2 regions of the Brevibacterium sp. UBA7493 genome follow, and region 2 is predicted to be linked to the other one. Evidence: riboswitches for the same ligand, from Rfam matches in the RefSeq annotation. Region 2 holds a riboswitch; the other holds the start of a gene.
The links. A riboswitch is a leader RNA that binds a small molecule or an ion and turns the genes downstream of it on or off. The one in region 2 is predicted to bind FMN.

Region 1 (15,536 bases), on a different contig from region 2:
GTCCGGTGCACCTCATCAAGCGTCAGCAGCAGCCCGGTGCCGTGAGCAGACAGAATGTCGAGGGCCTGCATGAGCCGGTGACGCAGATCCGGGGTCAGCGGATTCGTCGAATCGGTTCGGGCCGTCAGTCCGCCGCCGATGACCGGCAGCGTGAACCCGACAGTGGAGGACGTCGAGGTCTGGGCGGCATCGAGGTCTTCGAGCAGCTGCGGCAGTCGTGCTTCGGTCAGCCGCTGCACGACACCCGGGGAGGCCTGTTCTCGCACTGTCACCCACTGGCGGGAGTCAGCGACCTCGCCGAAGGTGTTGAGCAGCACCGTCTTGCCGACCCCGCGCGGGCCGGTCACGAGCATCGCGCGACCGCGGACCGCACCGTCGAGAGCGCGGGCGAAGAGGTTGACCTCCTCCTGGATGCCGACGACGGCAGCCGGGGTGGTCCCGAAACTCGGGCTGAACGGCGAGGGGTGCCGACGCGGATTCGGCGGCGGAATGGTGACGGTCACAGCTGCCCTCCGATCGGAACGACACCACGGCGCTGAGGCACAGTAGGTGCAACTGTTGCTGCAATGCACTCAGGTTCGGTTATGGAGCTTACGGTATCGTCGCCAGCGGACACGACAGCTGCGGCCCGGACCGAGCCGCGGCACACACCAGGAAAGGGAGAGGGTCGATGCTGGCCGAGCTGGCAAACTGGCAGCCGCGCCGCTGGCTGTTCGCTCTCGGCGCCGCTGCTGCCACCATCCTCCTCGTCGCTGTCCCACTGACCTCATCGACACGCCGCTGTTCACCCGCGATGTCCCGCCGACCTGGTGGGCTCGGCCGGTTCTCATCGCCAATGCCGTGCTCGCCGGCCTCGTCGCCGCCACGTACGTCGCCCGACGCGATACCGGTGAAAATTCCGAGGAGCGCGGCGGCCGGCTCGGTGCGGCCGGAGCGGTCATCACGTTCTTCGCCGTTGGCTGCCCGGTGTGCAATAAGCTCGTGCTGCTAGCACTGGGCTATGCCGGGGCGATGCAGTACTTCGAACCTGTTCAGCCGGTCCTCGCGCTCTGGTCGATTGCGCTGCTGGCTTGGGCGTTCGTCGCCCGCGTGCGCAAGGAGCGCAGCTGTCCGCTGTCGAACGCCGGTCAGGCGGCCACCGCCTCGGGCGCGGAAAATGCACCGGTTGATGCCGCGTCCGGCAAGACGCACTGAGATTAACTTCCGGCAGTTTCGTTTTGCGCCACGGCACATGGTTGCCGGCAGAGTCCCGCCTGCCCAAGGTGCCCGGTTTGGGAGGCCGGAGCAGTCGAACGGGCCTGTCCGGCCGTTCCGGCCTGCGAAACCGGGTGGGTGCCTTATTCGCTATGCAATTGCCCGACCACAGTCGCTCAGCCCCTGTTCTGTGCAGCTGCGACCATGGCTGACACTGGCTGTGTCGGTGTGCAGGTGCTGCCGCGGGTGTGGGGGCGGCGAGGTTCTTATCACGGGTGTGCTTCTTCAGGGTAGAAGAGCCCGTCGTTCACATTGTCGTGTGAGCCTGGCATGTCCGGGTGTAAGCCTGGCGTGTCCGGCTGGGAGTGGGCTTCACCTGGCGTGGTGTTGGTGATGAGTTCGGCATGCCGGCGGTGCAGCACAGACCCCGGTGGATGGGTCCTTGCTGTTGTGCCTCCCGGCAGCGTCCACGTCAGTACCCCTGTTCGGGGTTCGCGTCTGAGTCTGAACACTCCTTGGGTTTTGAGTTGGTGGTGCTGTTTGCACAGCGGGTGCAGGTTCTCCATGGTCGTCGGTCCGCCGTGGGCAGGGTGCCGATGGTTGAAGGGTTCGATGTGGTCGAGTTCAGCTTTCGTTGCTGGCCGGTCGCAGCCGGGGGCGGTGCAGTATCGCCAGCGCGCCACGAGTGCGTGCCGCATGCGCGCACCGATCGTGTACGTCGTTGCGACGTGGTTGAGGATCTCGCCGGTGGTCGGGTCGGTGAGCAGACGGTAGATTGTGTCCCCTCCCGATCCGACCAGCTGACGGGCGACATCGGCGCTGATGGGGCTGCCGTCGACCGAGCCGGGCAGTTCATCGGCAGCTGAGCCCTCGGTGAGCGCCATGGCTGGCACGGTGATGGTGATCTTGGCCTGACGTGCCAGCCACTGGCCGCTGGCGGGACATGAAATGGGCGTGTCGCTGAGCAGGTCAGCAAGATCGTCCGCCAATAGATCAAGCGGTGAACTCGTGTGGCCGGAGGATTTCTGCCGCTTGGCCAGCGCCTCCTGTGCGACGTCGAGCGTGTTGACATCCCCGCCGATCGTCGCGCCGATGAGGAAGTCGTACTTGAGCTGTTCGAAGGAGCGGGCGTCGGCGAAGACGTGATTGTCCGGCAGGTCGAACCCGGCGGTGTATCCGCGGACCACACAGCGGGCCATGCCTTCGAGGCGGGCGTGCAGCAGTGCGATCTCATGGGACGGGCCCTGCACGATGAGTGTGCCGCGACCGTGCTGGTCGTAAAACGCTTCGACCCGCCGGCGATCGCGGATCTGCTGTGCCTGCTCGGCGCGCGTGACCAGCGCGGCAATGGCGGCCTTGACCTCCGAGTAGTACACGCTCTTCTTCGTCGCGGTGATCGTGGCCAGCAGCGTATCGAGCTGCCCGAGCAGGGCCGGGTCGACTGATGCTGCCTGCCCGGCGGCGAAGACGAAGCGATCGAAGCTCAATCTGCCCGCACGCACCTGTGCGGTGAGTTTCGGCAGTCCGATGAATGCCGTGGCGGCTCCAGTGACCCGTGACCACGCGGTGTTCGACGTGACGTCGAGGGCGTGGGCGAGAGCGGCCAGCGTCGGTGTGCCGATGCGATCGCGCAGCCAGGTGAGCGCCTCTGCGCGCGCTGCGTCGGAAACTCCGCCTGCTGCTTGCGGTTCAACCGCAGTTTTGGCTGCCTGCGGTTCAGCCGCAGTCTCGGCGAAGCCAGCACCGGCGAGGGAGTGCAGCGCATCGACCTGAGTGTCGATGTTGTCACGGCTGTCGGCGCGCACCCGTTCGAGCACGACGCCGAACATCTCCTCATACCCCTGCAACTGTGCCCGCTCGAGCGCGCTGAGGGACTGCTCGAAGGCGCAGAACCGGGTCCGGTACGCCCCAGCAGGCGTCGGCACGGAAGTCTCAACTGTCGCCGTCATCGCCGTCGCCTCCCTTCGCTTATCGATGCAATGGTTCCATCACACCACGAGGCACGGACAACGCAGACTGACCAGGGACAACGCCGAACCATGGGCGCAAAAGCGACCGTGCCCGCCACCGCCGTCCGCGTCATGCCCGTCACCCCTCTGTCCAACTGGAGCCCTCAGGGCTCTCCTTCCTTGCTTCCACCACAGCACGAGGCACGGACATCGCTCGCTCACCAGCAGATATACACTCGACGGGTGCTGAGCAAGGGGCTGGCAGACCCGAGCCAGCCACCACCTCGGCAGCCCCGACTCAGCCGCCACCTCGGCAGCGGAGGCCCCCATCGGGGCAACGGCACCCCCCTCGGGAGCGGCAGCCACCCCAGCAGACCCCGCAACCGGCAAGGCGGCCTGAGATTATCCACCGGCAGGTGTAGACTCGCGGACCAAGGGCACGATCCACTGACGGCAGCCGAGGGGAGCCACGCACGTGTGGGAGTACTTCACGCAGCGCTCTGACCAGATCCTCTTCGCCTCCTGGCAGCATTTCAGCCTCGTGGGCCAGAGCCTCCTGCTCGCCACCCTCATCGCGGTTGTCATCGCCGTGCTGTCGTACCGCTCCTCAGCGCTGACTGCAGCAGCCAACAGCGTCTCGGCGATCGGCCTGACGATCCCGTCGTTCGCACTCGTCGGCCTGCTCATCGCTCCGGTCGGCTTCGGCGTCATTCCCGCCGTCATCGTTGTGACCTTCTACGCCGCCCTCCCGATCCTGCGCAACGCCCTCGTCGGGCTCGCCGGCATCCCCGGCGACGTCGTCGAATCCGCCCGCGGAATCGGCATGAGCCGCCTGCGCACCCTGCTGACCGTCGAACTGCCGATGGCCTGGCCTGTCATCCTCGCGGGCGTCCGCGTCTCCGGGCAGATGGTCATGGGGATCGCGACGATCGCCGCCTACTCACTCGGCCCCGGCCTCGGTGCCTTCATCTTCTCCGGCCTCGACCGCCTCGGCGGGGCGAACTCGCTCGAATCCGTCGTCATCGGCGTCGTCGGCGTCATCATCCTCGCCTTCATTCTCGACCTGCTGCTTGTGGCAGTCGGCCGTCTGACCATTCCGAGGGGTATCCGTGTCTGAGAACCACCGCACTGCATCTACCGCTTTCGAGGCGGCCGGCACCGAGCACGATTCGAGCACCCAGGGCGTGTCGATCACCCTGGAGGGGATCACCAAGCGCTACGACTCCGCCAAGCCACCGGCTGTCGACGGGCTGAATATGGAGATCCCGGCCGGGTCGATCGTGATGTTCTGCGGGCCCTCGGGCTGCGGGAAGACCACGACGCTGAAGATGATCAACCGGCTCATCGAACCCTCTTCCGGCCGGGTGCTCATCGACGGGGAGGACGTCACCGATCTCGATGCCGACAGGCTGCGCCGCCGGCTGGGCTACGTCATCCAGGCAGGCGGGCTGTTCCCGCACATGACGGTGGCCAAGAACATCGGACTGGTGCCCAAGATGCTCGGCTGGGATGCCAGCCGGATCCGCGCCCGCGTCGACGAGCTGCTCGAACTCGTCTCCCTTGACCCGGCCGCCTACCGCGACCGGTTCCCGCGCGAGCTCTCCGGCGGCCAGCAGCAGCGCGTCGGTGTTGCCCGCGCGCTGGCCGCGGACCCGCCGGTGCTGCTCATGGATGAGCCGTTCGGTGCGGTCGACCCGATCACCCGCCAGCGGCTGCAGGATGAGCTCATCGCCATCCACTCGGAGCTGAAGAAGACGATCGTGTGCGTCACCCACGACTTCGACGAGGCCGTCAAGCTCGGCGACTGGATCGCGATCTTCCGCGAAGGCGGCATCCTCGCCCAGTACGACTCACCTGAGAGGATCCTCGCCCAGCCGGCGAACTCCTTCGTCGAGGACTTCATGGGCGCAGGCGCCGGGCTCAAGCAGCTGTCCCTGTCCCGCCTCGATGACGTTGAGCTGACCGAACCGGTGCGCGTGCGTGCCGGTGCCCCCGCCGCCGAGGCGGTGGAGACGATGCGTGCGGCAGGCGATGACTATGTGGTCGTCGTCGACGACCAGGACCGGCCCGTCGACTGGCTCATCGCCAGCCAGCTCGAACGCTTGGAGACGATGCCGACGCAGGTGAATGAGGACCTGCCGGTGGTCTACAACCGCGCCTCGCTCAACGACGCACTCGATTCGATGCTCGTGACGACGACGTCATCGGCGATCGTCGTCGGCCGGCGCCGCCAGATGCTCGGGCTCGTCACCGTCGACACGATCATGGACGTCATCTCCGGGCTCAACGGCCGCGCCGGTGACACTGCCGCCGAGGCGCCGCTGGGGGAGAACGAACCCGAGGAGTTCGAGATCCCCGAAGACGACGGGCGCACCGGCCGCAACACCGACGAGGCGATCGCCGCCAAAAAGCGTGAGGACCCGACCGCAGACACAGCCGACCCCGGTGACGATGCTGTTGACGGCGATCGACCGGCCGGTGCGCACCGCGCGGACAGGGACAGGCCATGAGCAGCCTGACTGCCGGACAGCGCAGAGACATCCGCGACCTGCTCGTGCAGGCTGGGATCATCGTCGCGGCCTTCGGCGTGCTCATCTGGTGGCTGCTGACCACCGACCTCACCGAGGTCGAATCCTCCACTCTGGCACCCGGCGCGGTCTGGTCGCTGACCGTGGAGCACCTGCTGCTCACCGTCATATCCGCCGTCATCGTGCTCGCCGTGGCGATCCCGCTCGGCATCCTGCTCACCCGCCCAGCCCTGCGCCGGGCCGCAGGACCGGTCATGGCCGTAGCGAACATCGGCCAGGCCGCCCCGGCCGTCGGCATCATCGTGCTCTTCGGGTTCTGGCTCGGCTTCGGTTTGCAGGCCGCGATCGCAGCACTCGTCGTCTACGCGCTGCTGCCGGTGCTGCGCAACACCATGGTCGGCCTCACCCAGGTCGACCGGCAGCTCATCGAAGCCGGCCGCGGCATGGGCATGAGCGCTGCCGCCGTGCTCTTCCGCGTTGAACTGCCGCTTGCGGTGCCCGTCATGCTCTCGGGTATCCGCACCGCACTCGTCCTGCTCGTCGGCACCGCCACTCTGGCGACCTTCGTCAACGGCGGCGGACTCGGCCTGCTCATCACCACCGGGGTGACGCTCGACCTCACCCGGGTGCTCATCGCAGGTGCCATCCTCGTTGCCCTGCTCGCTCTCGTCGTCGACTGGACCGGACGCGTCGTCGAACTGGCTGTACGGCCGAAGGGACTGGCATGACACCCCACCCGATCACCACCCCAGTCAGCCGCACACGCACGAGGCTCGGCCGCCTCGGCGCCGGGATCGTACTGCTGAGCACCCTGGCACTCGGCGCGTGCGGTCTGCAGCCCTCGGCCGCCTACATCCCGCCGGTGAACCCCGGGTCGATCGAGGAGATCCCCGGTGCCGCCGACGGAAAGGTCTTCACGGTCACGAGCAAGAACTTCACCGAGGCGGTCATCCTCGGCAAGATCTCCGTCATCGCCGCCGAGGCCGCCGGATTCAGCGTGAAGGACCTCACGAACGTGCCCGGCAGCGTCTCGGCCCGCAAACTCATGACGAGCGGGCAGGCCGACCTGTCCTGGGAGTACACCGGCACCGCCTGGCTGACCTACCTGAATGAGGAGGAGGGCATCCCGGATCCGCACGAGCAGTGGCAAGCCGTCCACGATGCCGACCTGGACAACGGCCTGACCTGGGGCCCGGCGGCTGAGCTCAACAACTCCTACGGCATGGCGATCCGGCCCGACGCCCCCGGCGAGCTCGGCGCGGTGACGAAGATGTCGCAGCTGGCCGATCTCAAGCCGGAGGACCGCACGATCTGCGTGGCCGCCGAGTTCAACTCCCGGCCTGATGGGCTCACCCCGATGCTCGAGGCCTACGACATTCCGCGCGGGGAGGCCGACGGCACACCGGAGGACAACATCGGCATCTACGATGCCGGCCCGATCTACTCCGCAACGGCGGCCGGGCAGTGCAACTTCGGCAATGTCTACCTCACCGACGGCCGGATCAAGGCGATGGGCCTCGTCGTCCTCGAAGACGACAAGCAGTTCTTCCCCGCCTACAACGCAGCCCCCGTGTTCTTCACTCAGACGCTCGAGGAGTACCCGCAGCTCGAAGAGGTCTACGCGCCGATCGCCGAGAAGCTCACCACCGAGCAGATGCAGGAGCTCAACCGGCAGGTCGACGTCGACGGTGACGACCCCGTCGACGTGGCACTGCGCTGGATGGTCGACGAAGGCTTCGTCACCGAACGGTGACTCGGCGGCCAGACGGTAGGCTTGTCGCCGGCTCGTGACGGAAAGAAGCGGCTCGTGACGGAAGGAAGCGGCGATGTTGGGTCTGAATCTCACCGAAGGCACGGTGCTCATCATCTGGCTGATCGGCATCGCCTGCGCGGCTGGCACCCGGCGCGAACCCGGTGACACCGCCCGCTACCCGCTCACTGTCATGGCCGCGCTGTTCGCCCCGATCATCGGTTCGGTCTATGCGGTTGTGCGGTTCTTCCAGGTGCGGGCACGCCACCGGCAGCAGCGCGGACTCGGCCGCGCGAAGGACACAGGGCTCAGCCGAGAGTGAGCGGCTCGTCTGCTGCGATCGGGCCGTCCTCGCCGACCCGCCAGGAGATCTCGACCTCCACCTCGCGCTTGGTGCCCTTGCTCGGCTTCTGCTCAGTCGCCGGCTTCTCCTCGTCGACAACCTCGACGGACAGGCGCACCGAACTCGGCATCTCCAGCCGGGTCTCCTCAGCACCCTGACGGAACACGAGCGTGCCCTCGGCGATCTGGTCGGCAAGCTGCTGGAGCAGGTCGGCGAGCTCGTCGCGGCTGCGGATCTCTTTGGTCTTGAGGTGAACGGTCTTCACAGTGACATCCCTTCAGTAACAGGGTGCCGGCGCAGATGCCGTGACAACGGCGAAAAGGCGCGCAACCGGCTGGATATCCATCGTATCCGAGTCCGCATCTGCGGGATATGAACGCATGCGGAGCAGAAACAAAAGGTCTCGCCTGCTGGCACCAGTTCACAAGTGTGACCTGCGTCGCTAAGCTCTGTGTATGGACGTCACTCATACTCTCGGTTCATTTGACTACGTTGACCCAACTGATCTCAAGAGGATGGCTGAGGCCTCAGGGCCCAAGGTGACCATTCTGATGCCGACATCGCGAGCGGATCACCAATCCCGCGAATCCTCCACCCGGCTCAAGTCGCTGCTCGATGAGGCGGGCCGCAAGCTCGCTGAGACCGGCGTCGAGGCGAAGGAAGCCAAGGAGATCCTCGGCCCGCTCAACGACCTCGTCAACGACGGCCCGTTCTGGCGCCATCAGGCCGACGGGCTGGCTCTCTACGCAGCCACGGGCATGACGCTGACTTACCGCCTCGGTGTGCCGCTGAGCGAGCACGTCAGCGTCGGCGACTCGATGACGGTCCGCCCGATCGCCCCGGCGCTCGCACAGTCCCATGCCTTCTACATCCTGGCTCTGTCACGGAACAAGGTGCGCCTGTTCGACGCGACGAAGGACTCGATCGTCGAACTCGACCTCGGTGAGACCGTGCCGCAAAGCATGGACGACGTCGTCGACCCCGATGAACGCCAGCGGCAGCTGCAGAGCCGGTCGATCGGCGGCGACCGCGCCATGTTCCACGGCCACGGCGCCGGCGGTGAGGTCGACAGGATCTTCGTCGAGAAGTTCGTCAAGGCTGTCGGCGAAGGAGTCGGAACGCTGCTCGGCAAAGCCCGCAGCCAGCCGCTGATCCTCGCAGCTGTCGCTGAGGCGATGCCGCTGTTCAAACCCGTGTGCACCTACCCGGCGCTGCTCGACGAGATGGTCACCGGCAACCCCGACGACCGTACGCCCGGTCAGCTGCACGCCGATGCGTGGGAGGTCGTCATGCCGGCCTTCGCTGAACGCGACGACGCAGCCTACGCCCGCTTCGCTGATGCGCAGGGCACCGGCCGCGGCGTCACCCAGACCGATGTCATCCGCGAAGCAGCTGCCGAGGGGCGGGTCGACACGCTGTTCATCAACCCGTCGCTCTCTGCCTCAGAAGGCAGCGGGGATGTCGATTCCGCGATCCTGTCGACGCTGCAGAACTCCGGCACGATCGTCATCATCTCCGACGGCCGGGTCGAGAACGTCGCAGCACTGATGCGGTACTGACCCCCGGCCGCTCAGGCGGTCCTGATCTCTGTCAGAGCGGCGAGTGCGGCAAGGGCTGCGCTCGCCGCTTCGTGTCCCTTGTCCTCCCGTGAGCCCGGCAGCCCGGCCCGGTTGCGAGCCTGCTCGTCGTCATCGCAGGTCAGCAGCCCGAACCCGACCGGTGTGCCGGTCTCGGCCGCCACCTTGGCCAGCCCGTCGGTGGCGGCCCGGCAGACGTAGTCGAAGTGCGGGGTGCCGCCGCGGATGACGACGCCGAGTGCGACGACGGCGTCGAAGCGTTCCGCCGCCGCACGGGCCAGCAGCGGCAGCTCGAAGCTGCCCGGCGCCCGGAAGACGCTGACCTCCATCCCAGTCGTCTCAGCTGCGGCCTCGGCGAGGGCGCGCTGGGCGCCGGCGAGGAGCCCGTCCATCACCTCGGTGTGCCAGGAGGAGGCGACGATCGCCACGCGGGTGCCCGGTGCGGCCTGCGGCTTCATCGTCGGTGCTCCGCTCGATGCCATGATGTGATCCCTTCTCTCAGTGTTCGGTGCGGTGTCCGGTGCAGTGCCCGGTTCAGTTCTGGTGCGGTGTCCGGTTCAGTTCTGGTGGGCGGCTGGGGTGTGCGTGTCGAGCCATGTGCGCAGGTCGGCGATCGAGATGACCGGCAGCCCGAACCGGGTCCCGAAGGCCAGCAGAGCGTCGAGGCGCATGACCTCGCCGGTGTCGTCGACGACCTCGGCGATCGCTGCGACCGGCCGGCAGCCGGCCAGCCGGGCGAGTTCGACTCCGGCCTCGGTGTGCCCGGCGCGCTCGCGGACCCCGCCGGCGGCGGCGATGAGCGGGAACACATGCCCCGGCCGGGTTAGCTGCTCCGGGCCCGCCTGCGGGTCGGCCAGCATGCGCAGGGTTGTCGTGCGCTCACCGGCGCTGATGCCGGTGTCCAGGCCGCGGGCATCGCAGCTGACGGTGTAGTTCGTGCCCTTCGGGTCCTCGTTCACCGCGGTCATGGCCGGCAGATCGAGGTGGGCTGCGATCTCAGCGGTCATCGGCGCGCACACCACGCCGGAGGTGTGGCGGACGATGAAGCCCATCCACTCCGGGCTCAGCAGCTCGGCCGGCACGATGAGGTCGCCTTCGTTCTCGCGGTCGGCATCGTCGACGACGATCGTCGGGACACCGCGGCGCAGTCGGCTGATCGCCTCCTCGATCGAGTCGAGCCCGTGTGCCGGGGACGCGTCGGCTGCGGTGGTCTCCCACGGCTTGTCCTGCCACGGCGACGGCGGCGCCTGCACGGGATCGGCACGTCGCACGTGGCGTCCGGCGAGGCTCTGGGCGTACTTGGCCAGCACATCGGTTTCGATGTTGACGAGGTCCCCGACGCTCGCCTGCCTGAACGTCGTCGCGGCCAGGGTCGCCGGGATGAGCCCGACTTCGCACCACGGCTGCCCGGCACCTGCCGAGGAGACGGCGGTGATCGTCAGCGAGGTCCCGTCGAGTGCGATCGAACCCTTCTCCACGCACAGCGGGGCGAGCGCGGCTGGCAGCTCGATGCGCATCCGCGTCCACGCCCCGCAGTCCTCGAAGACGCTGATCCGCCCGACCCCGTCGACGTGACCTTGGACGATGTGCCCGTCGAAGCGCCCGCTGGCCGGCATGCAGCGTTCGAGGTTCACCTGCGCGCCCGCCCTCAGCGCACCCAGGCTCGTGCGCGCCAGCGTCTCGCCCATGATGTCGGCGGTGAAGATCCCCGGGCCCGAGGTGCTGGCCGGGTTCTCATGTGCCGGCGCGGCTTCGGCGGAGGTGCGGGTGGCGGTGAGGCAGACGCCGTTGACGGCCAGGGACCCGCCGGCTGGCAGGTCGTCGATGAGGCTGCCGGCCCTGATGCTGATGCGGGCGGTGTCGGTGCCGGGAACGGAGGTGACGGACAGGACGGTGCCGGTGGCTTCGATGATGCCGGTGAACATGTGGTGACTCCTGTGGTCGGTGGTGGATGGGGCTGGCGGTGCCGGGGCCGGGGCGGCGGGTGCCGGTCTCAGGTGCAGGATGGTGTCGGTCCCGCTCGCGGCAGCGGCAGGGGCGGCAAGGTCGTCGGGGATGAAGCGCGGGGCGGCTGCGAGTGTCGGCACCTCAAGGCCGGCGGTGGCGGCGAGCCCGCCGGTGCCGAGCAGCTGCGGGCCGAGGTGGAGGAACAGCTCGTCGACGAGCCCGGCGGTCAGGAAGCCGCTGAGCAGGTGCGCCCCGCCCTCAACGAGCACGTGCTCGATCCCGCGCGCCCGCAGCTGCCGCAGCGCGTGCAGCAGGTCGTGGGTGCGCAGGTGGATGGTGCGCGGGTCGGCGGCGAGGTGGCTGGAGGCGTCGAGATCGCGGGTGCCGATGACGACCGGCACCGGCTGCCGGGCCGCAGCGCGGCCGTCGATGCGGGCGGTGAGCCGCGGATTGTCGGCCCGGGCGGTGCCGGTGCCGACGATGACGGCGTCGACCCGGGCGCGCAGCGCGTGCACGCGGGACCGGGTCTCATCGGAGGTGATCCACTGGCTGGTGCCGTCGGCAGCGGCGATCCGCCCGTCGAGGCTCTGGGCGAGCTTCGCCGTCACGAATGGCCGGGCCTCACGCTGCGCGGCCACCCACCGGTGATTGAGCACCGCCGCCTCATCGGCTGCCAGCCCGGCGACCACCTCGCGTCCGGCCGCCCGCAGCACCTCGGCGCCACCGGTGGCGACCGGATTCGGGTCGGCTGCCGCGTAGACGATGCGCGGGATCCCGGCCCTGACGATCGTATGCGCACACGACGGGGTCCGGCCGACATGGGCGCACGGTTCGAGCGTGACGACGAGCGTGGCGGTGCCGAGGTCGATGCCGGCTGCGACGGCGGCTGCCAGGGCTGCCGGTTCGGCGTGCGGGTGCCCAGCACCTGCGTGGTAGCCGGTGACGATCGTCCCGTCGGCGCCGATGACGGCCGCACCGACGAGAGGGGTGGCCCCGCGCTGGCCGCGGCGGGCGGCGGTGAGAGCAGCGGACATGGCCCGGCGTTCACGGGCAGTGATCCCGGCGGCAGGCGCGGCGGGTGCAGATGAGCGGTGCATTTTCCCTCTCCTCCTACCGGGGAGACGGGAGACAGGCGGCAGGCGTCCGCGCAGACACGGGTGCGCCGCTGCCGGTCCAGGCAGACACGGGTGCCCTGGACCGTGTGTTCCTCCCATCCAGACTTTCACTGTCGGTCTCGGAATCGCACCGAGTCAGCCGAACCCCTCCGCCCGTCTGGGCCTCGGCGTTCGGGTCGCGGACTGTCACCGCCGGTACGGAATCTCACCGTCCCCGGAACATCTGCCCACACCGTAGCACGCGTCACAGACACACCGGTCACCGCACCCGAGGCGGTGGGCGCCTCCCGTGCTTTGCCAGCACCGTTGTCCGGCCCGTCTGGCATAGTGAAGACAGGATGCTCACCAGGGAGATCATCACGGTGTCCCTGCTTGCGGAGGAACAGTCATGCACCCGTTCTCCCGCCCCGCGCTCGCCCTCATCGCCGCAGGCGCCGCTCTCACACTGGCCGCCGGATGCACAGCGGCAGATGATGCACCCGGCAGCTCACCTGCGCCCAGCACACCGGAACCGCGGCAGCTGAGCGAGGCGATTACCCTCGACTTCTACGCTAGCCTGCTCGCCGACAACGACACCGACCGGGCGCTGGTCGCCGACGCGATGGGCGGCAGGCTCGTCGCCGTCGGCGCTGATGGCGCTGAACTGTGGAGCCACCAGGCGCAGGTCGATATGGACCGGCCCGACAGCGTGGCCGCCTACTCCCACGGTGAGATCGTCATCGTCGACGACGGGACCGGCCATCTGCGCGCACTCGACTGGGGCGATGGCAGCGAAGCCTGGACCTATACGCCTGCCGATGCCGATCTCGGCTGCACCGAACCGCGTGACTACTACTCGTCCTCCTCCACCGGGACGAGCGCCCTGGGCGAGGATGGGATCATCCTGCTCGAATACGGGATGATCGATGCCGATCGCGGCAGCTGCACCGGTGATGAGCAGAAGGCCATGGTCCTCGGCCTCGATCCTGCCTCCGGCCAGCCTGCCTGGCCGGCCGTGCAGGCGACCGCCGATGCGCAGCCCATGGGCGGGGCGAACCTGCAGATCACCCCGGACCGCACGCGCGCCTACCTACCGTGGCGCGATGGCGACGGCAGCTTCCTCACCCGCCTCGACCTGGCATCGGGTCAGCATGCCACAGTCGATCTCAGTGAGTACGGGGAGCAGGACCTCGGCTTCGGGATCTACCCGCAGAAGGCACCCGGAACGCTTGTCTACGCCTTCGGCACCGCCGATCCTGACGCACCGTACTCCGGGTCCGTCACCCGCACCGCACTGCTGAGGCTGCCGATGGACCTGCCGGAGAGCTCTGGGGTGCTCACCCCGCTCAGCGCTGCCGACGATCCTAGCCTCGCCGCGGGCATCGACTTCAGTGAGGAGCCGGTCGCCTACTGTGCCGCCCGGCCCGTCTCCACCGCCGCAGGCACCTTCGTGTGCGCGAGCACCCAGCTGTTCGCCTCCCGGATCCTGGTGCTCGGCTCACTGCTCGACGGCAAGGCCTGGCACACCGACATCTCCGAGGACGCTTTCGAATTCGGGCTGTTCGACGAGCAGTACGGTCGCCTCCACACACCCGTCGACGGCACCGACGCGCCACTGGTCATCATGCCCGGTCTCGACGCCGGTGTCCGGGCCGTCAGCGCCACTGACGGATCGACGCTCTGGGAGGCAGGCGAAGACCTCGACCCGCTCGATCCGGTCGAGGGCAGCTACGGATTCGGCGGCAACGGCGCATTTCCGCAGCTCGGTCTCATCCCGGTGCTGCTCAACGACGCGGTGCATTTCTTCACCCCTGACGGCAAGGAGCACCCCGAGGCCCACGCCGTCGGCCAGTATGCCGAGCCGAGCGCCACCGGCCGCTGGTTCGCAGCAGCCGCCGGTGAGTCCACCACGCTGTGGACCGTCACCGGCGGCTGAACGACGCCGCTGTGCGGCGCCGGTAAAGCTGCGCTGCGTCTTACCAGCCGCGTTCGGCCAGGCGGTGTGGGGCCGGCAGGTCGCTGACGTTGAGGCCAACCATCGCCTCACCGAGTCCGCGGGAGACCTCGGCGAGCACCTCGGGATTGTCGTAGTTCGCCGTGGCCTTGACGACGGCTTTGGCCCGTGCCTCCGGGTTGCCGGACTTGAAGATGCCTGAGCCGACGAACACGCCCTCAGCACCGAGCTGCATCATCATCGCCGCATCGGCAGGCGTGGACACGCCCCCGGCGACGAAGGTGACGACCGGCAGGCGGCCGTCGCGGGCGACCGTGCGCACGAGGTCGAACGGCGCCTGCAGCTCCTTGGCCGCAACATAGAGCTCATCTTCGTTCAGCGCAGCCAGGCGGCGGATCTCACCGCTGATCGTGCGGATGTGGCGGGTCGCCTCGGAGACATCGCCGGTGCCGGCCTCACCCTTCGAACGGATCATGTCGGCACCTTCGCTGATGCGGCGCAGCGCCTCTCCGAGGTTGGTGGCCCCGCACACGAACGGCACCTCGAAGGCACGCTTGTCGATGTGGTTGACGTAGTCGGCAGGGGAGAGGACCTCGGATTCGTCGACGTAGTGCACGCCGAGAGACTGCAGGATCTGCGCTTCGACGAAGTGGCCGATGCGCGCCTTGGCCATGACCGGAATCGACACGGCATCGAGGATCCCGGCGATGAGGTCCGGGTCGCTCATCCGGGCGACGCCGCCCTGGGCGCGGATATCGGCGGGCACCCGCTCGAGCGCCATGACCGCCACTGCTCCGGCATCTTCGGCGATGCGGGCCTGATCAGGGGTGACGACGTCCATGATGACGCCGCCGGCCAGTGAGCGTGCGAGCTCAGAGCTCAGCTGGGCGCCGGTGGCGCGCTGCTGCGCGGCGCCGTCGGCAGTCCCGGCAGTGTGCGTGTCCGCAGCGGCGTTGGCGGTGGTGGCGGTCAGTGTGGCAGTCATGCAGTCTCCTGGGTTGTGGCGGGTGCCGGACACCCGCTGGTGGTGAGCCGGACGTCCAGGCGCCCGACGGGGTATTCGTGAGCCTAGCGGGCATTGGACTGCAGATATAGTCCAGATCCAGGGGTATTCTGTAGTCCAGTTGCGCGGTTCCGGATGGCCGCGAGACCAGAGACCAGGTGGGGGAGGGGTGCTCATGGCGCACGACGCGGATCTCA
Region 2 (15,536 bases):
GTCGCCCGCAAGGACAGCACCGAACACGTCGGCGAACTCACCGCCATCGAACGCGTCGTCTCCGACCTCGTCGTCCTCACCCCCGGGCTGCGGGCCCTGTGCGAGGAGATCGCCTCCCGCTATGCCGGCACCCTGCCCGATGTCCTGCGCCTGGCGATCCCGCCCCGGCACGCGACGGCTGAGAAGCGCGCCCGTGCAGCAGAACCCGAACCCTTGGGCGAAGTCGAACGGCAGCAGATCTGCGATGAGATCAGCGCCCACACCGATGAGCCAGCGGACTTCACCGACTACCTCACCGCCCTCGACACCTGGATCGGCGATACACCGTCCGAGGCCACCGACACCGGACGCCCATCTGCCGGCCCGCGCGCAGCCATGGCGCTGCTGCCAGGAAGCATGCCGGGCACCGGCTGGATCCACTACGGACTGCGCGCAGCCGCCCGCGTGCTGCGCACCGGCCGATCGGTGCTGTGGCTCGTACCCGATCACCGCGAACTCTCAGCCCTCGAAGCCGCCCTCGGCGACCTCAAGCCGCTGGCCATCCGCCTATCAGCCGACCAGGGCCAGTCCGCCCGCTGGTCAGCCTGGGTGCGCGCCCTGCACGGGGCAGGCCGGCTCATCATCGGCACCCGCGCCGCCGCCTTCGCCCCGACATCCGACATCGGCCTCGTCATCTGCCTCGACGACGGCGACGAGAACTACCTCGACCAGCACGCCCCCTACCCGCACGCCCGCCAGGTGCTGCTCACCCGCATCCAGCAGACCGGCAGTGCAGCCCTGTTCCTTGACTACAACCGCACCGTCGAGATCCAGCGGCTCGTGCGCATCGGCTGGTTCGGTGAGATCACCTATCCGGGACCGGTTCATCGCCAACAGGCCCCGATCTGCCAGCTGCCACCCGACGACCTGCCGCCGCACCAGCATCAGCGGCTGCCCGAACTCGGCTTCCGCCTCACCCAGGCAGCGATCGGGCGGACGACGGAATCCCCGGCCATCGGACCTGTCCTCGTGCAGGTCCCGCGTGCCGGCTACCTGCCGGTCGTGGCCTGTGCTGGCTGCCGCAGCGTCATCGAATGCCCGCAGTGCGCCGGCAAACTTGAAGCCGCCTCCCAGACCGGTCCGTTCGCCTGCCGCGCTTGCGGCTTCCGCGCTGAGACCTTCACCTGCCCGCAGTGCTCCAGCAACGCCATCCGGTCGGTCGTCGCCGGCATCGAGCGCACCTTTGAAGAACTCGGCCGCGCCTTCCCCGGCACCAAGGTCATCCGCTCGGGCGGCAGCCACATCATCGACCGGGTCCCAGACGAACCGAGCATCATCGTCGCCACCACAGGCGCCGAACCGTATGCAGACAACGGCTACGCCCTGGCCCTGCTGCTCGACTCGCTGTGGCCAGGCCCCGGTCTGCAGGCCACCGACCGCGCCATTGCTCGCCGCATGCGGGCCGCCTGTCTGGTGCGCGGCTGGCAGCACGGCGGGCGCATCCTGCTCATGGACGACGACCCCTCGATTCGGCAGGTCATCTCCGACTTCGCACCCGTCGCCTGGGCCGATGAGCAGTACCAGGCGCGCAGCGAGTTGCGCTTCCCGCCGGCCGTGCGCACCATCGGCCTGCGCGGCGACCGGTCCGCCGTCGCCGAGGTGGTCGCTGCGGCCTCCGAGGTAGGGGAGGTGTGGGACATCTATGCCCACGACGAGCCGTATGAGCGCATCATCGGCACGACGATCGCCTCCGGTCCTGCTGTCACCCGGCGCATCGCCGCCGAGGTCGCCGCCCGGTCGATGCGGCATGAGGAGTCCGTCTTCGCCCGGGTCGACGATCCCGACGTGCTCTGAACCGGCCGGCCCGGTCGTTAGACTGGCGGGGTGAGAATCGTCTTCGCAGGAACCCCCGCCGTCGCCGTGCCCGCTCTCGAGGCGCTGCTTGAATCCGACCATGAGGTCATCGCCGTGCTCACCCGCCCCGATGCCCCGGTCGGCCGCAAGCGCGTGCTGACCCCGAGCCCGGTGAAGGAGCGCGCCCTTGCCGCCGGCATCCCGGTGCTCGAGGCCGCCCGGCTGCGCGGGGAGATCCTCGACGAACTCGAAGCCCTCGGCCCCGATGCCGTCGCCGTCGTCGCCTTCGGTGCGATCGCCGGACCTCGTGCCCTGTCGATCAGTGAGCACGGCTGGTACAACCTGCACTTCTCCCTGCTGCCCCAGTGGCGCGGGGCAGCACCGGTCCAGCGGGCGCTCATGGCCGGACAGACGACCTCAGGAGTCACTGTCTTCCGCATCGACACCGGCATGGACACCGGACCGGTCCTCACCCAGCAGGAACTCGACCTGCCCTCGGCACCGGCCGGAGAGGTCCTCGACTCCTACGCCCGCACCGGGGCGGAGCTGCTCGTCACCGCCTTCGATCAGCTCGCAGACGGCAGCGCCGAACTCACCCCACAGCACGGTGAGACCAGCCACGCTGAGAAGATCACCCCAGACGAAGCCGAACTGCCCTTCACCGCCACCACCGCCGAACTCGTCGCCCGCGCCAACGGCGTCACCCCAGCACCGGGCCCATGGGCGCTCATGGACGGCAAGCGCACCAAGCTCTCCGGCATCACCGCCGCCGATGACCTCAGCAGCGCCGCCTGGCAGCAGCCCGGCCGGCTCGCAGCCGCCGCTGACGGCACTGTGCTCATCGGCACCAGCGACGGCGCCGTCGCTGTCGAACGCATCCAGCCCTTCGGCAAGGCGATGATGGACGCCGCCGACTTCCTGCGCGGCCGCGGTCAGGCCGCCTTCGACATCAGCGAGGAGCCCGGCGATGCGTGAGCCCAGCGGAGACCGCAAACCCGCCCCCGGCAAACCCGGCCCCGGCGTCAAACGCCGCCGTGTCAGCCATGGCCGCACCCGCGTCAACCCCGGTAGGCGCATCGCCTTCGACGTTCTCATCGCCGTCGACGATGACGACGCCTACGCCAACCTGCTGCTGCCCCCACGGCTCAGCCGTGCCGGGCTGAGCACCGCCGACGCCGGGCTGGCAACCGAACTGACCTACGGCACCCTGCGCGGCCGCGGTCTTTACGATGCGATCATCGCCCACGCCGCCGGCCGGCCGGTCAGCAAGCTCGACACGCCCGCCCGCAATGCCCTGCGGCTGGGTGCCCACCAGCTGCTCGACATGAACACCGCCGCCCACGCCGCCGTCAACGAAGCCGTCGGTCTCATGCGGGCGACCAAGCACATGAAGGCCGCAGGCTTCGTCAACGCCGTCATGCGCCGCATCAGCGAACGCACCCGCATCGAGTGGCTCGACCTCGTCACCAGAGGCGCCAGCGACGACGAGCAGATCGGGCTGACCTACGCGCACCCGGCCTGGATCGTCACTGCACTGCGCCGATCGCTCACCGCCCACGGGCGCGATGCCGGCGAACTCACCGCACTGCTCGCAGCCGACAATGTGCCCGCCCGCGTGTGCCTGACAGCCCTGCCCGGCCTGGCCGACCGGGAGGCGATCGCCGCCGACTGCGGAAAGCCCACCGCGCTGTCCCCGCTCGGCGTCGAACTGTCCTCCGGAGACCCCTACACACTTCCTGAGGTGCAGGCAGGACAGGCCCGCGTCCAGGACGAAGGCTCCCAGCTCGTAGTCCTCGGCCTGACCGCAGCCTGCGCACCTGACGGCCCGGTCCTCGACCTGTGCGCCGGGCCCGGCGGCAAGACTGCCATCCTGGCAGCAGACGCCGCTGCCACCGGAACACCAGTCGTCGCCTGCGACGTCTCCGCACACCGCGCCGAACTCGTCCGCGACTCCGTACGCGCCATCGACGCAGACGTCACCGTCCTCAACACCGACGGCCGCAGCCTGGCAGACGAGCACCTCGGCCGCTACACCCGCGTGCTCGCCGACGTTCCCTGCACCGGCCTCGGCGCGCTGCGCCGCCGACCCGAAGCCCGCTGGCGGCGCAAACCTGAGGACGTCGAGGCACTGCAGCCCATCCAGCGCGAACTGCTGACCCGGGCGATCGAGCTCACCGCACCCGGGGGAGTCGTGGCTTACACCACCTGCTCGCCCCACCACGGGGAGACGATCGACATCGTCACCGAGGTGCTCACCGCCTCGGGCACGGACGTCGAGGTGCTTGACGCGCCGGCGATCCTCGCAGACGTCACCGGCCAGGAGGCCGCCCAGTTCGCCTCGGCGCCGATCGGCACCGGGCAGGCCGTGCAGCTGTGGCCGCACGTGCACGGCACTGACGGGATGTTCCTGGCACTGCTGCGCCGCACCGGCTGAAGCGCTGAGGCTCTATGCTGGGAGGGTGAGCATTCGCATTCATCCCAGCATCCTGTCCTGTGACTTCTCCCGCCTGTCCGAGGAACTCGACGCGATCTCGGCAGCCGATATGGCCCACGTCGACGTCATGGACAACCACTTCGTTCCCAACCTCACCTTCGGCCCGCCGGTCGTCGAGCGGATCCGTGAGGTCTCGCCGATCCCCATCGACGCACATCTCATGATCGAGCAGGCCGACCGGCACGCCCAGGTCTACGCGGAGATGGGCTGCGCATCGGTCAGCTTCCACGCCGAAGCCTCCGCGGCCCCTGTCCGGCTGGCCCGCGAGATCCGCGCACTCGGGGCGAAGGCCTCGCTGGCGATCCGCCCGGCCACTCCGATCGAGCCCTACATCGACCTGCTGGCCGAGTTCGACCAGATCCTCATCATGACCGTCGAACCCGGATTCGGCGGCCAGTCATTCCTCGACGTGTGCCTGCCGAAGGTGGCCCGCACCCGCCAGGCGATCGAAGACGCCGGTCTCGAAGTACAGCTGCAGGTCGACGGGGGAGTCTCAGCCACGACTGTGGCCCGCGCTGTGGCCGCCGGAGCGAATGTGCTCGTGGCAGGCTCCGCCGTATACAGCGCTGAAAACCGCAGCGCAGCGATCGAAGAGCTGCGCGAACTCGCCCTCGACGCCCTGCGCTGAACAGGCATGCGCGGCAAGACAGAAGTTGCCGCGCATGTGAGCCAGAGCCTATAGTGCCACCAGGAGTACGTGCTCCGGGGTCGGTGAAAGTCCGAGCCGGCGGTGACAGTCCGCGACCCCCGTTCCGACGGGGCTGAACTGGTGGGATTCCAGTACCGACGGTGAAAGTCCGGATGGGAGGAAGCACGTCTGCGTCCGCGCAGCTGATGGCGATATGTGCCTGAGCCTACGCGGCGCCACCGCGCTATTCACGCGTCGCAACCCCCGGAGCCTTGAGCGAAAGGTTTCGGAAAGTGGATATCATCTCGTGGCTCAACGCCCCGGTCTTCGAACTCATGGGCAAGCCCGTTCCCTGGTCCGATGTCATCGGCAACATCTGCGCACTGGCAACGGTGTTCCTGGCACTGCGGCGCAACATCTTCTCCTGGCCTGTGCAGATCACCGGCTCGATCTTCCTGTTCTCGGCCAGCATTTCGGCGGGCCTCGGCGGCAACGCCGCGCGTCAGGTCGTCATCATCGCCGCTGCGATCTGGGGATGGAGCCAGTGGAAGCGCTCCCAGGAGGAGACCGGTGAGATCCGCGTGCGCTGGGCGACCTGGCCCGAACGACTACTGCTCATCGCCGCCCTGGCCGCAGGCACTGCCGGTTTCGGCTGGATCCTGGCGTGGGGCGACTGGTCGTGGAACCCATACCCGGACGCCTACATCTTCATCGGCTCACTCGTGGCGATGTACGCCCAAGGCCGGGCGATCGTCGAGTTCTGGTTCGTGTGGCTGGCCGTCGACCTCGTCGGGATTCCACTGGCCATCATGGGCGGCCTGCTGTTCTCCGGCATCGTGTACTTCGTCTTCCTCATCATGGTCATCGTCGGCATCGTCGACTGGGCGAGGAAGTCCAAGCAGACGATCGCATCACCGAGCGAACCCGCACAGACGATCGCCGGGCACTGCGCCGACGGCTGAGGGTCTTCGAACGTCGTGCTGACGTCGACCCCGATCATGTACGTCCGCCCTCGGCATTGCCCTCAACCATCCGGTCTGTGCGCCATCCCGCACGGGGCAGGCTCCCGAGCTCACGGCAGGAGGTTTCGGTGGCCTGGAGCTGTGATCCTCCCCTCACTTCCTCCTGATCGCAGTTTCATACGTCATCGTCTGGATGCGCCGGGCGCCGGCCGCAGCCTCTGGGGCCGCTGCTTCCAGCTCCTGCGCTGGGACTTCGCCTCTCTGCTCTGTAGGGCGGCGCCTGAGACTCTCTGCAGACTGGTGCCGGTGGTGTATTACCCTGGCCGTGTGAAGACCTTCGAAGAACTGTTCGCAGAACTGACCGAAAAAGCAGCCACCCGTCCCGCTGGCTCGTCCACCGTGGCCGAGCTGGACGCCGGAGTCCATGCGATCGGCAAGAAGGTCGTCGAAGAGGCCGCCGAGGTGTGGATGGCCGCCGAGTACGAATCCGATGTCGAACTCGCAGGTGAGATCGCTCAGGCGATCTACCACCTGCAGGTGATGATGATCGCCCGCGGGATCAGCCTCGACGACGTCTATCGCGAACTGTGAGCCGAAAGGAAGCTGTGAGCCGAGAAATCACCGATACCGGCCGCATCCCGGCGGTCCGGGCCGACGGCATGCTGCGCGTGGCTGTGCCTAACAAGGGCTCGCTGTCCGAATCAGCGACGACGATGCTGCGCGAAGCCGGCTACCAGGTGCGCACGACCTCCAAGCGACTCGTCCACCGCGACGTCGACGCCGGCATCGAGTTCTTCTACCTGCGCCCGCGCGATATCGCCGTCTATGTCGGCCGCGGGCTCATCGACCTCGGCATCACCGGCCGCGATCTGCTGCTGGAATCCGGTGCCGAAGCCGAGGAGCTGCTGCCGCTGGGCTTCGCCCGCTCTCGCTTCCACTACGCCGGAGCCGAAGGCGCTTTCCACGAGATCGACGAACTCGAGGGCCTCACCATCGCCACCAGCTATCCGATGCTGGTCGAACGCGACCTTGCACAGCGCGGACTCGAAGCCCGGGTCATCAAACTCGACGGGGCCGTGGAGGTCTCGATCGAACTCGGTGTCGCCGACGTCATCGCCGATGTGGTCGAAACCGGCACCACGCTGCGGATGGCCGGGCTGCAGACCTTCGGCGAACCGGTCCTGCACTCCGAAGCCGTGGTCATCTCCAACCGGAAGTCGAACCCGGGCACCCGGAAGTTTCTGCGCCGGCTCGAAAGCGTCATGGTCGCCCGCGACTACGTCCTCGTCGACTACGACATCGCCGCCGAACACCTCGCCGAGGCGACCGCGCTGACCCCCGGCTTCGAAAGCCCCACCGTCTCCGCCCTGCACGACAGCGACTGGTACGCCGTGCGCACCATGGTCGCCGCCCGCGACGTGCACAAGACCATGGACCAGCTCTACGAAGTCGGCGCACGCGCCATCCTGGTGACGAACATTGGCGCCTGCCGCATCTGAGACACGGCCATTCAGGCCCTATTTCACGAGGATCCTCACCGTGTTCCTCGCGATCACGATCGTCGTGTCCTTCGCACTGCTGAGCTGGGGGCTGACTCAGTTGCACTGGACCGGCTGGAAGACCCGCGACATCATCTGGATGAATGCTCTGGGCGTGATCTTCGGAGCCGTCGTCTGGCGCGTCGGGGCGATCGCGGCATTTGTCACCGACGAAGCACTCATCGTGCGCAACATCTTCAGCACGACAAGGGTCGAATGGACGCGCATCCTCTCCATCAGCTTCCACCCGCGGGGTGGTGACTCGTGGGTCACCCTCGACCTGTCCGACGGTTCGACCCTGTCGGTGATGGCGATCCAGTCCGCAGACGGAGACCGGGCGCGCTACGCCTGCGAGCGGTTGCGTAGACTCGTGGACACATACAGCTCACCCGATGTGCCGGACAACTGAACCGGTCTGACACCACCCGTGCAGACACGCGTCCGCGAGACGACAGCGCAGCGGCACCGACACCTCGGGCACACTGAGACCAGCCGCCGGGCACGGCTGCCAGCGGCCGAACGACGAAGGAGAACCGCCTGACGATGAGCAGCACATCCGAGACCACCACCCGCCCCGGACCGCTGTCCGGCTACACCGTCGTCGACCTCTCCCGCGCACTGGCCGGACCGCACGCCGGGCAGATGCTCGGCGACCTCGGCGCCCGCGTCATCAAGGTCGAGAACCCCGCCTCCGGCGACGACTCCCGCTCCTGGGGCCCGCCCTTCGTCGGCCCTGAGGACGACCCGCAGGCCACCTACTTCTTCTCCTGCAACCGCAACAAGGAATCCATCGCCCTCAACCTCAAGGACGACGGCGACAAGGAGGTTCTCGCCCAGCTCATCGAACGCGCCGACGTGCTCGTCGAGAACTTCCGCGGCGGCGTGCTCACCCGCCTCGGGTTCTCCACCGAACGCTGCATGGAGCTCAACCCGCGCCTCGTGATCCTCTCGATCACCGGCTTCGGCCACGACGGCCCCGAAGCCTCCCGCGCCGGCTACGACCAGATCGCCCAGGGTGAGGCCGGCCTCATGTCGCTGACCGGCTCCGGCCCCGATGACATGCAGAAGGTCGGCGTGCCGATCGCCGACCTGCTCTCCGGCATCTACGGCTCCTACGGCGTGCTCGCCGCCCTGCTCGAACGCGAGCGCACCGGCCGCGGCAAGGTCGTGCGCACTTCGCTCATCGCCGGCATGGTCGGCGTCCACGCCTTCCAGGGCACCCGCGCCACGGTCGCCGGGGAGAACCCCGCACCCGGCGGCAACCACCACCCGTCGCTGTCGCCCTACGGCCTGTTCCACTGCAAGGGCGGGGCCGTGCAGATCTCGGTGGGCAACCAGAACCTGTGGCACAAACTCTGCGCCGCCTTCGACATCGACCCCGAAACCCAGGGCATGGCGACCAACGCCGAGCGCGTCGCCAACCGCCCGGCAGTCATCAGCGTCATCGAGGAGCGCTTCCGCGACTACACCGCCGAAGAGCTGCTCGAGAAGCTCGCCGCCGCCGGCATCCCATCGGGCATCGTGCGCTCCCTGCAGGAGGTCTACCAGTGGGAGCAGGCCCTGTCGCAGGGACTGAAGATCTCCGTTGAGCACCCGGTGCTCGGTGAGATCGACCTGCCCGGCCCGCCGCTGCGGTTCTTCGACGCCGATACCGAAGGCGAGACCGAATCGACCCCGCGCGAGCACCTCGCCCCGCCGCTGCTCAACGAGCACGGCGACGCGATCCGCCGCTGGCTCGAGGAGACGCCATGAGCTCGCGGCTGAGCGCCCGGGAGCTCATCGACCTCGTCGTCGACGACGGCACCTTCGTCTCCTGGGACGAAGAGCCGATCGAACCTGCTGATGGGATCTCCGAGACCTACGCCGCCGAACTCGCCCAGGCTGCCCAGAAGTCCGGTGTCGACGAGGCCGTCATCACCGGTGAGGGCCGCATCTACGGCCGCCGCGTCGCGGTCGTGGCCTGCGAGTTCCGGTTCCTCGCCGGATCGATCGGCGTCGCTGCAGCCGAACGGCTGTGCCGGGCGATCGAACGCGCCACCGCCGAAGGCCTCCCACTGCTGGCCGGACCGGCATCCGGCGGCACCCGCATGCAGGAGGGCACCGTCGCATTCCTCACGATGGTCAAGCTCGCCGCTGCTGTGAAGGTCCACCGCAAGGCCGGACTGCCCTATCTCGTCTACCTGCGCCACCCGACTACCGGAGGCGTGTTCGCCTCCTGGGGATCACTGGGCCACTTCACCGTGGCCGACCGCGGCAGCCTCATCGGCTTCCTCGGCCCGCGCGTGTACGAGCAGCTCTACGGCGAGAAGTTCCCCGACAGCATCCAGACCGGTGAGAACCTCTACCGCAACGGGCTCATCGACGCCGTCCTCTCACCTGAGCGGATCGCCTCGACGGTCAACATGGTCCTGAATGTGCTCATGGGTGCCCGCGAAGTCCCGGGACCGGTGCCGGATCCGCGCACCGAACCCGACCCGATGCCGGTCAACACCCACGCCTGGGACATCATCACCGCCTCCCGCCGGCCCGAACGGCCCGGCGTGCGCGAACTGCTGCGCCACGGCGCCACCGACGTGCTGCCGCTCAACGGCACCGGCCAGGGTGAGAAGGACCCCGGCCTGCTGCTGGCCGCCGCCCGTTTCGGCACCGCACCGTGCATCGTGCTCGGCCAGGACCGCAGCCGGCAGGCCGCGGGCGAACCGATGGGACCAGCCGCCCTGCGTGAAGCCCGCCGCGGCATGGCCCTGGCAGCCGAGCTGCACATCCCGCTCGTCACGATCATCGACACCCCGGGTGCCGCGCTGTCGAAGAGCGCTGAGGAAGGCGGGCTGGCCGGAGAGATCGCCCGCTGCCTGGCCGACCTGGCCACCCTCGACGCACCGACCGTCTCCCTCATCATGGGCGAGGGGACCGGCGGCGGGGCATTGGCACTCGTCCCAGCTGACCGGGTGCTCTCAGCCGAGAACGGCTGGCTGTCACCGCTGCCGCCCGAAGGCGCCTCGGCGATCGTCTACCGGGACACCGACCATGCCCCGGAGATGGCGCAGAAGCAGGGCGTGCAGGCTGAGATGCTGCTCAAGCACGGCATCGTCGACCGGGTCATCGCCGAGCAGCCAGATGCCGCCGACGAACCCGAGGCGTTCGTCACCCGGGTGGCGAAGACCCTGGAGTACGAGATCATCACGCTGATGCGCGAGCCGGCCTACCGCCGCGAGCACCGGCGCATCGAACGCTACCGCAGCCTCGGACTGTGAGAGGAGCCCTGCGAACATGACCCTTGCCGTGCGCGTCATCCCGTGCCTTGACGTCGACGCCGGCCGCGTCGTCAAAGGGGTGCGGTTCGAACACCTGCGCGATGCCGGTGATCCGATCGAACTCGCCCGCCGCTACAGCCAACTCGGCGCTGACGAAGTCACCTTCCTCGACGTCACCGCCTCCAGCAGCGACCGGGAGACCACCTACGACATGGTCTCCCAGTGCGCGGAGACGGTGTTCATCCCGCTGACCGTCGGCGGGGGAGTGCGCAGCACCGACGACGTCGACCGGCTGCTGCGGGCCGGCGCCGACAAGGTCGGCGTCAACACCGCAGCCGTCGCCCGGCCCGAACTCATCACCGAGATCGCCGAACGCTTCGGCAGCCAGGTCCTCGTCCTCTCCCTCGACGCCCGCCGGGTCCCAGCAGACCAGCCGGCCACCGCCTCGGGATTCGAGGTCACTACCCATGGCGGCCGCCGCGGAACCGGCATCGACGCCATCGAATGGATCCGCGAGGCAGCCGAACGCGGGGCAGGGGAGATCCTGCTCAACAGCGTCGACGCCGACGGCACACATGAGGGCTTCGACCTTGAACTCATCCGCGCCGCCCGCGCAGCCGTCGACGTCCCGCTCATCGCCTCCGGAGGCGCCGGCAAGCTCGAGCACTTCGCCCCGGCCGTCCACGCGGGAGCCGATGCCGTGCTCGCCGCCTCGGTCTTCCACTTCGGCACCTTCACGATCGCCGAGGTGAAGGAAGCCCTCGCAGCCGACGGGATCACCGTCCGATGACCGGCGTCCCGGACTCCAGCCTCGACCCGGCGATCGCCGAACGCCTCAAACGCGGCAGCGGCGGGCTGCTGCCGGTCGTCGTGCAGGAGGCGACGAGCCGCGAGGTGCTCATGCTCGCGTGGATGGACGACGAGGCACTGGCCCGCACCCTGCGCACCGGCAAGGCGACCTACTGGTCGCGATCCCGCCAGGAGTACTGGGTCAAGGGCGAGACCTCCGGTCACACGCAGAAGGTCCGCTCGGTCGCCCTCGACTGCGACGCCGACACCATCCTGCTCATCGTCGACCAGGTCGGGCCGGCGTGCCATACTCAGACAGCCACCTGCTTCACCGGAAGGGAGCTCGATGCACATCTCGCCGACACGTGAGGAGTTCCGCGCCAGTGCGGAACACCATCGGCTCGTGCCTGTCTTCACCCGCGTGCTGGCCGACGCCGAGACGCCGCTGAGCCTGTACCGCAAGCTCGCCGCCGGCCGCAGCGGAGCGTTCCTCTTCGAATCGGCCAGCCAGGGCCAGTGGGACCGCTACTCCTTCATCGGCCGCGACCCGGTGGCCACCCTGACCGAGCAGGACGGCGAGCTGCTGTGGCTCGGCACCGCCCCGGCCGGAGCGCCCACCAGCGGAGACGTGCTCACCGGCCTGCACGAGACGATGCGGCTGCTGTCCATCGAACGCCCCCACGCCGGCCTGCCGCCGATGATCTCCTCCTTCGTCGGCTACCTCGGCTGGCACTTCGTGCGCCGCACCGAACGCCTCGGACCCGGCCCAGAACCCGTCGACGCGGTCCCCGAACTCAGCCTTTCGGTCCCCGGCGACGTCGCCATCTACGACCACTACACCTCTGAGGTGACCCTGGTCGCCAACGTCGTCAACGTCAACGGACTCGACAGCGGCGTCGACGACGCCTATGACGCCGGCTGCCAGCGCCTCGAGGCGATGCTGACCGAGCTCGCCACACCGCTGGAGTCCGACGTCGCCTGGTACGACCGGGCCGAACCGCAGGTCTCCTCGCGCACCGACCGCGACGACTACCTGCAGATGATCGAACGGGCCAAGGGCAACATCGTCGACGGCGACGTTTTCCAGGTGGTCCTCTCCCAGCGCTTCGAAGCCGAGTGCACGGCCGACCCGCTCGATGTCTACCGGCTGCTGCGCACCTTCAACCCGAGCCCGTACATGTACCTGCTCGACGTGCCAACCCCCGACGGGACCCCGATGGCGATCGTCGGTTCCTCACCCGAGGCGCTGGTCACCGTCACCGACGGGAAGGTCGAGACGCATCCGATCGCCGGCTCTCGGCCGCGCGGTGCCACCGCCGAGGAGGACCGCCAGCTGGCAGCCGAGCTGCTGGCCGACGAGAAGGAGCGCGCCGAGCACCTCATGCTCGTCGACCTGGCCCGCAACGACCTCTCCAAGGTCTGCCGGCCCGGCAGCGTCGATGTCGTGAACTTCATGGAGATCGAGCGCTACAGCCACATCATGCACATCGGCTCGACCGTCGTCGGCACCTGCGATGACGATGTCGACGGCATCGATGTGCTCTCGGCGGTGTTTCCCGCCGGCACGCTGTCCGGGGCGCCGAAGCCGCGCGCCCTCCAGCTCATCGACGACTACGAGACCGTCGCCCGCGGAGTCTACGGCGGAGCAGTTGGGTACCTGTCCTTCACCGGCGACCTCAACGTCGCCATCGCGATTCGCACCGGCGTCATCCGCAACGGGCGCATCTCCGTCAGTGCCGGTGCCGGAGTCGTCGCGGACTCCGTGCCCGCCTCGGAAGATCAGGAATCGCGCAACAAGGCCGCCGCAGTGCTGCGTGCAGCAGCCGCCGCGCAGACGCTGACCCGCCCGAACGGGAGCGCAGCAGAGGTCCGGCCATGACCCGATCTCGTGCCGTCATCGCGCTGCTCGCCGCAGCCGCCGTGCTGTGGATCGTCGGCTCCCAGCCATGGTTCCAGCCCGCCGAAACCGCAGAACTCGCAGGCGTGAGCGCAGGATCGGTCGCGGCTCCAGAGAACTCGCCGGTGGTGCTCGCCTGCGCGGGCATCGTCGCTGTCAGCGGCCTGCTGCTCACCATGCTCAAGCGCATCGGCCGCTGGATCGTCACCGCCTGTGCGGCACTGGCCGGGCTCGGCTTCGCCGGCGTGGCGCTGAGCGCGTCACTCAGCAGCGCGCAGACGACGAACCTGCCGGCCATCGGCATCATCGCCGGGCTGCTCGCCGCAGCGGTGGCTGTCTGGGTGCTGCTGCGCTCAGGCCGCTGGCAGACGACCGCGCGCTTCGAAGCCGACACCTCCGAAGCGGAAGCTGAAGACGAGCACGGTGACCTCGACCCGACCCGTACCTGGGATGCCATCTCCCGAGGCGAGGATCCGAGCTGAGACCTGTGCCACATCGATGACGATCAGATGTCGGTTCGCGGGTCGGTTTCTGGCCCGCCGCATCGTCGTGAGAGAATGACCGCATACCGCGTGAGAACGAAGGAGAACCATGCCGAAGACCATTTCCCGCAATGGGGCATACGACCTCGACCGCTCGAGCATCGACTACGACACAGTCAAGGATCCGGGCCACGGGAACACCGTTGCCGCCTGGACCGGAGTCTTCATCATCCTCGTCGGCTTCATCGTCGGGTGCGTCGGCGTCGTCGCCGAGACCCCGATGCTGCTCTGGGTCGGCCTCATCATCTGCGTCCTCGGTCCGATCGTCGGGCTTGTGCTGCGTGCGGCCGGCAGGGGCGGGAAGAAGACCAAGGCGAAGGCGTGAGCGTTCTCGCCGACATCGTCAGCGGGGTGAAGGCAGACCTGGCAGAACGCCGGGCTGCCTGCCCACTGGCAGACATCGCCTCACGCGCCGCGGATGCACCCGCGGCGCTTCAGTTCCTGCCGCGTGTGGCCGACGATTTCAGCATCATCGCTGAGGTCAAACGCTCCTCGCCGTCTGCCGGTGCCCTGGCCGACATCGCCGACCCCGCCGGGCTCGCGAGCTCCTATGCCGCAGGCGGCGCGGCTGCGATCAGCGTACTGACCGAGCAGCACCGCTTCAACGGCTGCTTGGACGACCTCGACGCCGTCCGTGCTGCGGTGGATATTCCCGTGCTGCGCAAGGACTTCATGGTCGACGAATACCAGTTCCACGAAGCCCGCGCCCATGGCGCCGATATCGTGCTGCTCATCGTGGCCGCGCTCAGCCCCGCCCAGCTGCAGGAGTTCAGCGAACTGTCCGCCAGCCTTGGGATGGCAGCGCTCGTCGAGACCCACACTGCTGAGGAGATCGAGATCGCTGCCGGCATCGAACCGGCCCTCCTCGGCATCAACACCCGCAATCTCAAAGACCTCAGCGTCGACCTCAACCGCTTCGCGCCATTGGCCGACCTCTGCCCGCCTGATACCGTGCTCGTCGGCGAATCCGGTGTCAGCCAGGCCGGTGATGTCGCCGCCTATGCTGCGCAGGGTGCCGATCTCGCACTTGTCGGCCAAGCGCTCGTCACCGGCGGGAAGCCGCGCGAGAACGTCGCCGAGTTCACCGAGGCCGGGCGGAAGGCGAAAGCCGAGCGCCGAGCCCTCTGACACCGCCTCGTCTTTGCGTCTCGTTGGGAAAGGACCACATGGACTACGAACTCTTCTCCCCGCAGCACAGCGAACTGCCGCAGGGTCCCTACTTCGGCGACTTCGGCGGCCGGTTCGTGCCCGAGGCGCTCATCGGCGCGCTCGAAGAGATCGGCGAAGCCTTCGCCAAAGCGATCGTCGACCCGGAGTTCGTCGCTGAGCTCCAACGCCTCCACGCCGAATACACCGGCCGGCCGAGCCTGCTGACCGAGGCTCCGCGGTTCTCCGAACACGCCGGCGGGGCGCGCATCTTCCTCAAGCGCGAGGACCTCAACCACACCGGCAGCCACAAGATCAACAACGTCCTCGGACAGGCGCTGCTGACCAAGCGGATGGGTAAAACCCGCGTCATCGCCGAGACCGGTGCCGGCCAGCACGGCGTGGCCTCCGCCACCGCCGCAGCACTGCTTGGGCTCGACTGCACTATCTACA

Region 1: another riboswitch for FMN. It lies ahead of ribD (bifunctional diaminohydroxyphosphoribosylaminopyrimidine deaminase/5-amino-6-(5-phosphoribosylamino)uracil reductase RibD); the one in region 2 lies ahead of B4E96_RS02605 (nicotinamide mononucleotide transporter family protein).

The regions. Positions count from the first base shown of each region.
Region 1 covers NZ_DLOD01000004.1:35,232-50,767, forward strand. Annotated here, with positions in the region: gene B4E96_RS04005 (ATP-binding protein) at 1-503, opposite strand, end outside; gene B4E96_RS04010 (hypothetical protein) at 841-1,194, shown strand; gene B4E96_RS04015 (HNH endonuclease signature motif containing protein) at 1,464-3,143, opposite strand; gene B4E96_RS04020 (ABC transporter permease) at 3,619-4,260, shown strand; gene B4E96_RS04025 (ABC transporter ATP-binding protein) at 4,253-5,653, shown strand; gene B4E96_RS04030 (ABC transporter permease) at 5,650-6,399, shown strand; gene B4E96_RS04035 (glycine betaine ABC transporter substrate-binding protein) at 6,396-7,424, shown strand; gene B4E96_RS04040 (hypothetical protein) at 7,498-7,743, shown strand; gene B4E96_RS04045 (amphi-Trp domain-containing protein) at 7,730-8,029, opposite strand; gene B4E96_RS04050 (hypothetical protein) at 8,316-9,323, shown strand; gene ribH (6,7-dimethyl-8-ribityllumazine synthase) at 9,335-9,823, opposite strand; gene ribD (bifunctional diaminohydroxyphosphoribosylaminopyrimidine deaminase/5-amino-6-(5-phosphoribosylamino)uracil reductase RibD) at 9,899-12,385, opposite strand; FMN riboswitch at 12,487-12,629, opposite strand; gene B4E96_RS04065 (PQQ-binding-like beta-propeller repeat protein) at 12,792-14,318, shown strand; gene pdxS (pyridoxal 5'-phosphate synthase lyase subunit PdxS) at 14,359-15,321, opposite strand; gene B4E96_RS04075 (PLP-dependent aminotransferase family protein) at 15,515-15,536, shown strand, end outside.
Region 2 covers NZ_DLOD01000003.1:265,510-281,045, reverse strand. Annotated here, with positions in the region: gene B4E96_RS02625 (primosomal protein N') at 1-1,833, shown strand, start outside; gene fmt (methionyl-tRNA formyltransferase) at 1,864-2,808, shown strand; gene B4E96_RS02615 (RsmB/NOP family class I SAM-dependent RNA methyltransferase) at 2,801-4,267, shown strand; gene rpe (ribulose-phosphate 3-epimerase) at 4,293-4,955, shown strand; FMN riboswitch at 5,021-5,146, shown strand; gene B4E96_RS02605 (nicotinamide mononucleotide transporter family protein) at 5,249-5,917, shown strand; gene B4E96_RS02600 (phosphoribosyl-ATP diphosphatase) at 6,245-6,508, shown strand; gene hisG (ATP phosphoribosyltransferase) at 6,577-7,416, shown strand; gene B4E96_RS02590 (PH domain-containing protein) at 7,457-7,864, shown strand; gene B4E96_RS02585 (CaiB/BaiF CoA transferase family protein) at 7,999-9,207, shown strand; gene B4E96_RS02580 (carboxyl transferase domain-containing protein) at 9,204-10,709, shown strand; gene hisF (imidazole glycerol phosphate synthase subunit HisF) at 10,726-11,499, shown strand; gene hisI (phosphoribosyl-AMP cyclohydrolase) at 11,496-11,867, shown strand; gene trpE (anthranilate synthase component I) at 11,902-13,377, shown strand; gene B4E96_RS02560 (Trp biosynthesis-associated membrane protein) at 13,374-13,877, shown strand; gene B4E96_RS02555 (HGxxPAAW family protein) at 13,987-14,262, shown strand; gene trpC (indole-3-glycerol phosphate synthase TrpC) at 14,259-15,065, shown strand; gene trpB (tryptophan synthase subunit beta) at 15,104-15,536, shown strand, end outside.